One region of the Streptomyces ficellus genome, then DNA from elsewhere that is predicted to be linked to it. Evidence: riboswitches for the same ligand, from Rfam matches in the RefSeq annotation. Region 1 holds a riboswitch; the other holds the start of a gene.
The links. A riboswitch is a leader RNA that binds a small molecule or an ion and turns the genes downstream of it on or off. The one in region 1 is predicted to bind cyclic di-AMP.
Positions count from the first base shown of each region.

Region 2: linked by a shared signal. The riboswitch ahead of EIZ62_RS28580 (C40 family peptidase) and the one ahead of EIZ62_RS19670 (transglycosylase family protein) in region 1 are both predicted to bind cyclic di-AMP.

Region 1 is NZ_CP034279.1:4,384,451-4,389,588, reverse strand. Features, by position in the region: gene EIZ62_RS19685 (DUF501 domain-containing protein) at 1-166, opposite strand, end outside; gene EIZ62_RS19680 (FtsB family cell division protein) at 181-651, opposite strand; gene eno (phosphopyruvate hydratase) at 747-2,027, opposite strand; gene EIZ62_RS19670 (transglycosylase family protein) at 2,351-3,037, opposite strand; cyclic di-AMP (ydaO/yuaA leader) riboswitch at 3,041-3,217, opposite strand; gene EIZ62_RS19665 (LysM peptidoglycan-binding domain-containing protein) at 3,478-4,479, opposite strand; gene EIZ62_RS19660 (cytochrome P450 family protein) at 4,594-5,138, opposite strand, start outside.
Region 2 is NZ_CP034279.1:6,358,363-6,363,500, reverse strand. Features, by position in the region: gene EIZ62_RS28590 (ATP-dependent Clp protease proteolytic subunit) at 50-658, shown strand; gene EIZ62_RS28585 (hypothetical protein) at 662-979, shown strand; cyclic di-AMP (ydaO/yuaA leader) riboswitch at 1,308-1,480, shown strand; gene EIZ62_RS28580 (C40 family peptidase) at 1,484-1,960, shown strand; gene EIZ62_RS28575 (ATP-binding protein) at 2,027-2,458, opposite strand; gene EIZ62_RS28570 (8-amino-7-oxononanoate synthase) at 2,704-3,939, opposite strand; gene bioB (biotin synthase BioB) at 4,083-5,138, shown strand, end outside.

The DNA of each region.
Region 1 (5,138 bases):
CGTCCGGGAGCCGCGGCGCGGTCTCCACCACGTCGGGGTTGCCGCACGGGCAGCGGTGCGCGATGGCGCGCAGGCCGCGCGGCGGACGGCCGAGCTGTTCCTTGAACGCCGCGACGTCCGCCTCGGTGGGCTCGGTGCGTTCGGTCTGCGGAGGGGGCGTTTCCATGCCTGCCTTGGGTTCTACTTGCGGTCGGTGCGGTCGGCGGTGTCCACGCCGTCCCAGAGGTTGGAGTACCAGGGGCGGTCGGCCGCGCCCTGGTCGGTGCGGCGCTGGCGCACCGCGTCGGGGTCGATGACCGTGTATCCGGTCTCCCCGGGGAGTACGTAGTGCAGGTGCTCGCGGGCCAGGCGCTTGACGTACGCGTCGTCCCGCAGCCGGGCCTTCTCGTCGCGCAGCCGTTCGACGCGTTCGCTCGCCTCGGCCGCCAGCCGTTCCTGGTCGGCGATCTCGGCGCGCTGGGACACCCATTGGCGCATCGGGTAGGCCAGGGCGACGACCAGGGAGCAGACGACCAGCGCGAGGAACGCCGCGCGGCCGGTGAGCCGGGAGCGGCGGGCCTGCCGGCGGGTCTGGGAGCGGTAGACACGGGCGGCGGTCTGCTCGCCGAGCAGCCGCAGCCTGGTCGCGGTGGAGAACCGGTCCCGGGCCATGTGTTGTACCCGCCTCCCCTTGCCCGTTACGTACGTACGTCCCCGGACACGGTACGGGACCGTGGCCGGGGACGTACGGAGGCTGCCGCGGAAGATCAGCCCTTGAAGCGCGGGAAGGCCGAGCGGCCCGCGTACACGGCCGCGTCGTCGAGGATCTCCTCGATGCGCAGCAGCTGGTTGTACTTGGCGACGCGCTCGGAGCGGGCCGGGGCGCCGGTCTTGATCTGGCCGCAGTTGGTGGCGACGGCCAGGTCGGCGATGGTGACGTCCTCGGTCTCGCCGGAGCGGTGCGACATCATGCACTTGAAGCCGTTGCGCTGGGCCAGCTCGACGGCGTCCAGGGTCTCGGTGAGCGAACCGATCTGGTTGACCTTGACCAGCAGCGCGTTGGCGGCGTTCTCGTCGATGCCGCGGGCCAGGCGCTCCGGGTTGGTGACGAACAGGTCGTCGCCCACGAGCTGGACCTTGGCGCCCAGCTTGTCGGTGATGGTCTTCCAGCCGTCCCAGTCGTCCTCGAACAGCGGGTCCTCGATGGAGACCAGCGGGTACGCCTCGACCAGCTCGGCGTAGTAGTCCGTCATCTCGGCGGCCGAGCGGGACTTGCCCTCGAACTCGTACGAGCCGTCCTTGTAGAACTCGGACGCGGCGACGTCGAGCGCCAGGGCGATGTCCTTGCCCGGGGCGTAGCCGGCCTGCTTGATGGCCTCGAGGATGAGGTCGAGGGCGGCGCGGTTGGAGTCGAGGTTCGGGGCGAAGCCGCCCTCGTCGCCCAGGCCCGTGGAGAGGCCCTTCTCCTTCAGGACCTTCTTCAGGGTGTGGTAGACCTCGGCGCCCCAGCGCAGGGCCTCGGAGAAGGACTCGGCGCCGATCGGCGCGATCATGAACTCCTGGATGTCCACGTTGGAGTCGGCGTGCGAGCCGCCGTTGAGGATGTTCATCATCGGAACGGGCAGCAGGTGCGCGTTCGGGCCGCCGAGGTAGCGGAAGAGCGGCAGGTCGGACGCCTCGGAGGCGGCGTGCGCGACGGCGAGGGAGACGCCGAGGATGGCGTTGGCGCCGAGCGACGACTTGTCCGGCGTGGCGTCCAGGTCGAACATCGCCTGGTCGATCAGCCGCTGCTCGGTGGCGTCGTAGCCGACGAGCTCCGGGCCGATCTGCTCGATGACGGCGAGGACGGCCTTCTCGACACCCTTGCCGAGGTAGCGGTCCTTGTCACCGTCGCGGAGCTCGAGGGCCTCGAACGCTCCGGTGGAGGCACCGGACGGGACGGCAGCACGGCCGGTGCTGCCGTCGTCGAGGCCGACCTCGACCTCGACCGTGGGGTTGCCTCGGGAGTCCAGGATTTCCCGGGCTACGACGACGTCGATGGACGGCACGAGCATCTCCTTCTGGGATGTGACGCAAAATGTGACGCGTGCGGTGCAGGGTCTCTTTGGCCTTGCGGCAAGAGCCTAACCGGCCGGGGAGCCGGTACCGGCCGACGCCCGCCTCCTGGGACGAAAAAGCGTTCACCAGGCCGCATTACGGACAGAACACCGCGAAACTTACCGGCCGGTAGCCTCGGTGTGCGGGGGCCCGCTCAGGGGTGCGCCCCAGTTGGGCCGCTCGGGCCGGTGGGCCCGGCCGGGCCGGTCGCGGAAAAGCCCCGGCCCGGCGCGCGGGGGAAGGACGCGCCGGGCCGGGGTGGTCCCGCCGGGGGTCAGCTCAGGTGGAGCTGCTGGCCCACGTAGATCAGGTCGGCGTCGTCGACGATGTCCTTGTTCAGCTCGAACAGCTTCTCCCAGCCGCCGGCGACCTTCTTGTCGGCGGCGATGGTGCTGAGGGTGTCGCCGGCCTTCACCTTGTACTCGCCGTCGCCCTTCTCGACCTTCTTGCCGGTCGGGGTGGTGACGGTCTTCGGCGCGGCCTTCTCCTCGGCCTTCGGCGCGGTGCGCTGCTCGCTGCGCGTGGTGGGCTGCTCGGCCTCGCGCTCCACCTTCGGCTGGGCGGGCTCGGCGGCGGCGCCGTCGTTGGCGGCGTTGGACAGGCCGACGCCGCAGCTCGGCCAGGCACCCTTGCCCTGGCCCGCGAGGACCTTCTCGCCGATCTCGATCTGCTGGGCCTTGGAGGCCTGGTCGGCCGTCTGGGCGTAGGCCGTGCCGCCGTACGCGGCCCAGGTGGAGGCCGAGAACTGCAGGCCGCCGTAGTAGCCGTTGCCGGTGTTGATGGACCAGTCGCCGCCGGACTCGCACTGCGCGACCTGGTCCCACTCGGCGGTGGTGGCGGCGGAGGCGGTCGTGGCGCCCATCAGCGGGGCGGCGACGGCGGCACCGGTGATGCCGGCGAACGCGGCGAATCGGACGGCCTTGGAGGGGCGACGGTGCTTGGCCTTGCCGGAAAACAGCATGGGACATCTCCTCACCGACGCCTGCGAGGTGAGCTGTCGGGTTCGGGCGTGAGCTGCCCGGCCGCGCGGCACCTTCCGTGCGCGCGGCTTCACCCCAAGCCGGTTCCGCGCCATGTCTCCATGGCCCGGGCCCGGCACTTACCTTGGGTCCCCCGCTCCTGCCTTCGGCGCGTGACGCGACGACTGTTCCCGTCGGCCGGCGGCAGGATTCGGCGTTCCGGTCGATGGGGCCCGCGGTGGCGAGCGGTCACGACCGTAGACACAGACGTCCCCGAAGTTCAAAGACGGACATCCGGGTCAATCAGCCCTTACAGACCTCGCCTTGACGGGCGTTTACGCAGGTGAAGGGCGGATTGTGCGATTCGGTCCACCGCTCTGCGCCAACGAGGCCGAAGAGATTCATATCTCACTGGCGCAGAAGCGGACATACAGTCTGATACTTACGGCTGATCCGCCGTCAGTTCCAGGCTCTGACCGGGGACGATGAGGTCCGGGTCGCCGCCGACGGCGTCCTTGTTGGCCTCGTAGAGCGCCGGCCAGCCGCCCGGGACCTCGTTCTCGTCCGCGATGGTCCAGAGGTTGTCGCCGGGGCGCACCGTGTACGCGCCGGGCTCGACGCTGCCCGGGTCGCGCGAAGCGCCGTCGCCCCGCGAGGGGTGGCCGTCCGCTTCGCGGCCGTTGCCCGAATTGCCGGGCTCGGTGGGCGCGGTGGGGGTGGCGGTGCTGCCGTCCCCGGAGGCGGCCGGAGCGGCGGGCTCGGCGGGCGTGGCGGGCGTGCTGGAGGCCGGGGCGCCGGGGGTGGCGGGGGCGGCGGGCTCCGTGCCCGGCGTCTCTTCCTTGGCGGCCTCGCCACGGTGCTTGCCGGTGCCGGGCGCGGGGCTCTGCGGGGTGGCGGGCGCCGAGGGTTCGGGCTGCCCGGGCAGGAGCGACCCGACCGGGTCGTCCGACGGCCGCGGGGCCGCGGGCGCGTCCGGGCCCTCGAGCGTCTCGGTCGGGTCGGACGCCTCGGGAGCCGCCTCGGTGGCGCCGGCGGACGGCGCGGTGGGGTCGGCCGTGGTGGACCCGGCGGCGCCGCCGAGCCCGGCGATGGGCGCGCAGGTCTCCCACGCCTTGACGCCGGTCGCCGCGTACACCTTCTCGGCGACGGCGATCTGGGCGGTGCGGCTGGCGAGGTCGGGGCGTGCGGCGTGGGTGAGGCCGCCGTACGACTCCCAGGTCTCCTGGGACATCTGGAGGCCGCCGTAGAAGCCGTTGCCGAGGTCGGCGCTCCACATGCCGCCGGACTCGCACTCGGCGACGCGGTCCCACGTGGCGGCGTCGGCCGCCGACGCGGAGCCCGCGCCGAGCAGCGGGAGCGCGATGGCGGATCCGGTCACCCCTGCCGCGACGACGATGGCGGGGGCTTGACGGGGTCGTCGGTGCCGGCCGTTCCCGGAGCGCATGCGGTGCTGCCTTTCGCGTGACTGCTGAGGTGACGGTGAACGTAGCGGCATTCGAACGTCAGTCACAAGTCGATGCACTACAGATCACGCGAATATCACAGACCTGACGCACCGTCAGTGGATATCGGCCCCAAAAGGGGTGAACTCGACGGGGAGCGTACGCAGTCCACGCATAATGAGCCCACCACGCCACCGCAAATCGGCCGGATCCACCGCAAGGCTCAGATCGGGCAACCGGGTCAGCAGCGTGGCGAGCGCGGTCTGCCCCTCCAGCCGGGCGAGCGGCGCGCCGAGGCAGTAGTGGATGCCGTGCCCGTACCCCAGGTGCTGGTTGTCGCGCCGCGCCAGGTCGAGCGTGTCCGGCTCGCCGAACCGCTCCGGGTCCCGGTCGGCCGCGGCGAGGACGACGAGCACGGGGTCGCCGGCGGCGATCCGCTCGCCGCCGAGGGTGAGCGGCTCGGTCGCGAACCGCCACGTCGCCAGCTCCACCGGCCCGTCGTAGCGCAGCAGTTCCTCCACCCCGGTCTCCAGCAGCCCGCGCTCGCCGGTGGCCAGGGACGCCTGGAGGCGCTCGCGCTGTCCGGGGTTGCGCAGCAGCGCGTACACCCCGTTCCCGATCAGGTTCACGGTGGTCTCGAAACCCGCGAAGAGGAGGATGA
Region 2 (5,138 bases), 2.0 Mb from region 1:
AACGAGATGTACGTCCTGTACATTTTTTACAGAGACAAGGAGCTGCGCGATGAGCCATGCCGCGCGTCATGTCCTGCCCGAGTTCACCGAGCGCACCAGCACCGGCACCCGCACCCTGGACCCCTACTCCAAGCTGCTCGAGGAGCGGATCGTCCTCCTCGGCACGCCCCTCGACGACACCGCCGCCAATGACGTGATCGTCCAGCTCCTGCACCTGGAACACGCCGCGCCCGACCGGGACATCGCGCTCTACATCAACTCGCCCGGCGGTCCGGTCAGCGCCATGACGGCCGTCTACGACACCATGCGGGCGATCCGCTGCGACGTGGAGACGACCTGCATCGGGCAGGCCGCGTCGACCGCCGCCGCCCTGCTCGCGGCGGGCGCGCCCGGCAAGCGCATGGCCCTGCCCGGCGCGCGCGTGCTGATCCAGCAGCCGTCCTTCGACGAGCCGTTGCACGGCCGGCCGACGGATCTCGGCATCCACGCGGACGAGTTGCTCCGGCTGCGCGGCCAACTGGCGGCGATCCTGGCCCTCCACACCGGCCGGAGCCGGGAGCGCGTCGACGCCGACCTGGAGCGAGACACGTTCCTCGACGCGTCCGCCGCCGTGGCGTACGGCCTGGTGGACCAGGTCGTGCCCCGGCGCGGGAGGTGAGCGGTGCTGCCACCGGAGCATCCGCCGCTCCCCGCGCTCACCCGGGCCGAAAGCGCGTTCGTCGACAGCTGGCTCGAAGCGGTCGACCTGCTGGGGCGGACCAACCCGGCGCGGGCCACCCATACGTACAGCGCCCTGCGCGCGGCGCAGGCCCTCGTGGGGCGCGCGACGGCGCTGCGCGAGGCCCTGACCTGGATGCACGAGCGCGGCGAGAGCGAAGTACATGCCCATACGCTGGCGCGAGCCCTGCGGGTGCTTGACGGCGAACGGCGCGCGGGTCGCGTGACAGTCCCTCACAATCGAGGCGTGGGACCGACGTAGCCCTCCCCCGAACGGGCTCAGGAGTACGAGAACCGCTCCCTCGTTCAGCCTACGCATTCGGACGAATTTCGGACGACGCGAGTTGCGCAGCACGCGTACGCATCTGGCGGAATATCAGGTTCCGCCGCTGGTACGGGGATCGTCGATGTCACGTCGCCGGGCCCCAAATCGGCTCTGTCCACCCGAATGGATCAGTCGTGAGGAGCCTCACAAACGGCCGTTTCGACTCGGAATTTCCCCTCGGGATGGGTCAAGATCCCTGACGACGACAAGCCCCCGCCACCGCGGCGGGGCGGTCCGGGCGGACGCCGAGTCCTGCCGCCGTCCGGATGACTGGTCGACAGGAGTGGATCGGCAGGAGTGGAGGACCCGAGCAGTACGGGTGACCGAACGATGTACGTCCCATCGGTCGCCCTTGGGGTGAAGCCGCGCGAGCGGCCGGGCAACTTCGCCAGCCCGAACCCGACAGGTCATCCTTCACAGGCGGCTGACGAAGGGTTGCGCATGACCGCGCAGATTCATGTCCCGTCTCTGCTGTCCCGGGCGGGTGCCGTCTCGGCACTCACCCTCGCCGCCGTCGGCGGCACGATGCTGGCGCCCGGCGCCGTGTCCGAGGCGCAGGCCGCCCCGGCGTACGCCGGCAAGGCGCTGAACGTCGCCGCGTCCAAGAAGGGCGCACCCTACAAGTACGGAGCGGTGGGCCCGTCCCGGTTCGACTGCTCGGGGCTCACGCTCTACTCGTACAAGAAGGCCGGCAAGACCCTGCCGCGTACGGCGCAGCAGCAGTACAACAAGACCCGGCACATCTCGGCGTCGAGCCGGCAGAAGGGTGACCTGGTCTTCTTCCATCGGGGGAGCAACGTCTACCACGTCGGGATCTACGCGGGTAACAACAAGATCTGGCACTCACCGAAGTCGGGTTCGGTGGTGAAGCTGGACAAGATCTGGTCGAAGTCCGTCTGGTACGGACGCGTCCGCTGATCGTCCGGCGATGACCCGTGGTGCGGGGGCGGCCGGGCGCGTCCGGCGCACCCGCACCGCGGGCGGTCAGGTCTGGACCGGGACCGACCAGGGCAGTGCGATCCAGACCGTCTTGCCGCCCTCCGCGGTGGGGGTGACCGAGAGGCGTCCGCCGCACTCCGCGGCGAGCCAGCGGATGATCACCATGCCGCGCCCGTTGTCCTGCTGTACGGCGGCGGGCAGCCGCTGCGGCCAGCGCGGGTGGCTGTCCGTGACCCCGATGCGCAGCCGCTCGTCCCGCTCCAGCCGGACGTCCACCGTGAAGGTCGGCGACTGCCCGAAGGTGTGCTGGACGGCGTTGGTGGCGAGTTCCGAGACGATCAGCCGTACGGTGTCGGCGGTCTCGGCCCCATCGGGGAGCCCCCATTCGCTGAGGACGCCCGCCACGTATCTCCGGGCGGCGGAGACCGAGACGGGATCGCTCGGCAGGGTGATGGATGCTTCCTGATGGTCCGCCATGGCGACGCTGTCCCTTTCCCACCGGGGCCGGACTCCGACACGAACCGGATGTTTTGTGAGGACGGCCTCGGATTGCGCTTCGCGCCAGACTGCCACTTATGTCGCTCCTGATGGGGGCGATCCACCAGGATCCGCATATATCTGTCGCCCGAAGCGGTGAACTCTGCTACTCGAGACCGGATTTGGGCGGCAAACTGGTGGGTTGGTCCGGCGGCCCGGGAGACGGTGACGTAAGGCAGGACCGCTCAGCCGACCGGGACCGGTGAGGTGCGGAGGATCGTCGCGACCGCCTCGTCCAGTTGACGTTCCGTCAAGTCGGCTCGGGCGGTGAGACGGAGGCGCGAGATGCCGTCGGGCACCGACGGCGGCCGGAAGCACCCCACCGCGAGCCCCTCGGCCCGGCAGTCGGCGGCCCACCGCACGGCCTGCTCCGGGGAGGGGGCCCGCACCGACACCACGGCGGCGTCCGGCCGCACCGCGGTCAGCCCCGCGGCGGTCAGCCGGGCGTGCAGGGTGGACGCCACCGTACGCGCCCGGCCGGCGAGGTCCGGCTCGGCGCGCAGCAGCCGCAGGCTCGCCAGGGCTGCGCCCACGGCGGCCGGGGCGAGCCCGGTGTCGAAGATGAACGTCCGGGCGGCGTTGACCAGGTGGTCGATCACCCGGGCGGGACCGAGGACCGCCCCGCCCTGGCTGCCCAGCGACTTGGAGAGGGTGAGCGTGGCGACCACGTCCGGGTCGCCCGCGAGCCCCGCCGCGTGCAGCGCGCCCCGCCCGCCCTCGCCCAGGACGCCCAGGCCGTGCGCGTCGTCGACCACCAGCGCGGCACCGTGCTCCCGGCACGCCGCCGCCAGTCCGGCCAGCGGCGCCGCGTCACCGTCGACGGAGAAGACCGAGTCGGTGACCACCAGCGCCTGGCGTCCCGGGTGGGCGCCGAGGGTCTTGGCGACCGCGTCGGGCTCGGCGTGCGGGACGACCGCGGTCTCGGCGCGCGAGAGCCGGCAGCCGTCGACGATCGAGGCGTGGTTGCCCGCGTCGGAGACGATCAGCGAGCCCCGGGCGCTCAGCGCGGTCAGGGCGGCGAGGTTGGCGGCGTAACCGGACGAGAACACCAGGGCCGCCTCGAACCCGCAGTACGCGGCCAGTTCCCGCTCCAGCTCGCCGTGCAGCTCGGTCGTCCCGGTCACCAGGCGCGAGCCCGTGGCGCCCGCGCCCCAGCGGCGGGCCGCCTCGGCGGCGGCCGCGGTGATGGCGGGGTGGTGCGTGAGGCCGAGGTAGTCGTTGCTCGCCAGGTCCAGGACGTCGGGCTCGGCCGGCCGGGGGCGGAGGGTCCGGACGAGACCCGCGTCCGCCCGGCGGCGCGCCTCGGCGTCGATCCATCCGAAGGGCGCGGCGGCAGGCGGGCCGGAGGACGGGCCGGAGGGTGTGGCGGGCGGCGGCCCGGACGGGGAGGCGGGCGGCGGGTCGAGCGGAGCCTGGGGCATGTCCGGTTCCCTTTTGTAGACAGCGAACAGACCCTAATGGTGGTGGGGTGGTACCGGAGTGTGGTTATACACACACTCGAAACGGACTCTCCTGTGGAGTTCCTCCTTGGCCCGGGGCCGTGCCGTAGGCCAGGATCTGCGTCATGGACCTGCTGAACACGCTGGTGGACAAGGGGCTTCGGCGCGAGCTGCCGACCCGCGAAGAAGCGCTCGCCGTGCTGGCGACCTCGGACGACGAGCTGCTCGATGTGGTGGCCGCGGCCGGGAAGGTACGCCGTCAGTGGTTCGGACGGCGGGTGAAGCTCAACTACCTGGTCAACCTCAAGTCCGGCCTGTGTCCCGAGGACTGCTCATACTGCTCCCAGCGGCTCGGTTCGAAGGCGGAGATCCTCAAGTACACCTGGCTGAAGCCGGAGGAGGCGTCCAAGGCCGCCGCCGCGGGTGTCGCCGGCGGCGCCAAGCGGGTCTGCCTGGTGGCCAGCGGCCGCGGCCCGACGGACCGGGACGTCGACCGCGTCTCGAAGACCATCGAGGCGATCAAGGAGGAGAACGAGGGCGTCGAGGTCTGCGCGTGCCTCGGGCTGCTCTCGGACGGCCAGGCGGAGCGGCTGCGGTCGGCCGGCGCCGACGCGTACAACCACAACCTCAACACGTCCGAGGGGACGTACGGGGACATCACGACCACGCACACCTACGCGGACCGGGTCGACACGGTGCAGAAGGCGCACGCGGCGGGTCTGTCCGCGTGCTCCGGTCTGATCGCGGGCATGGGCGAGAGCGACGAGGACCTGGTCGACGTCGTGTACGCGCTGCGCGAGCTGGACCCGGACTCGGTCCCGGTGAACTTCCTGATCCCCTTCGAGGGCACGCCGCTCGCCAAGGAGTGGAACCTGACCCCGCAGCGGGCGCTGCGCATCCTGGCGATGGTCCGGTTCGTGTGCCCGGACGTGGAGGTCCGGCTGGCCGGCGGACGCGAGGTGCACCTGCGTTCGCTCCAGCCGCTGGCCCTGCACCTGGCCAACTCGATCTTCCTGGGCGACTACCTCACCAGTGAGGGCCAGGCGGGCAAGGCGGACCTGGACATGATCGCGGACGCCGGCTTCGAGGTGGAGGGCACGGACACCACCACCCTGCCCGAGCACCGCGCGGACGCCTCGTCCTGCGGCACCGGTGGCGGGTGCGGCTCGGGTTCGGTGTGC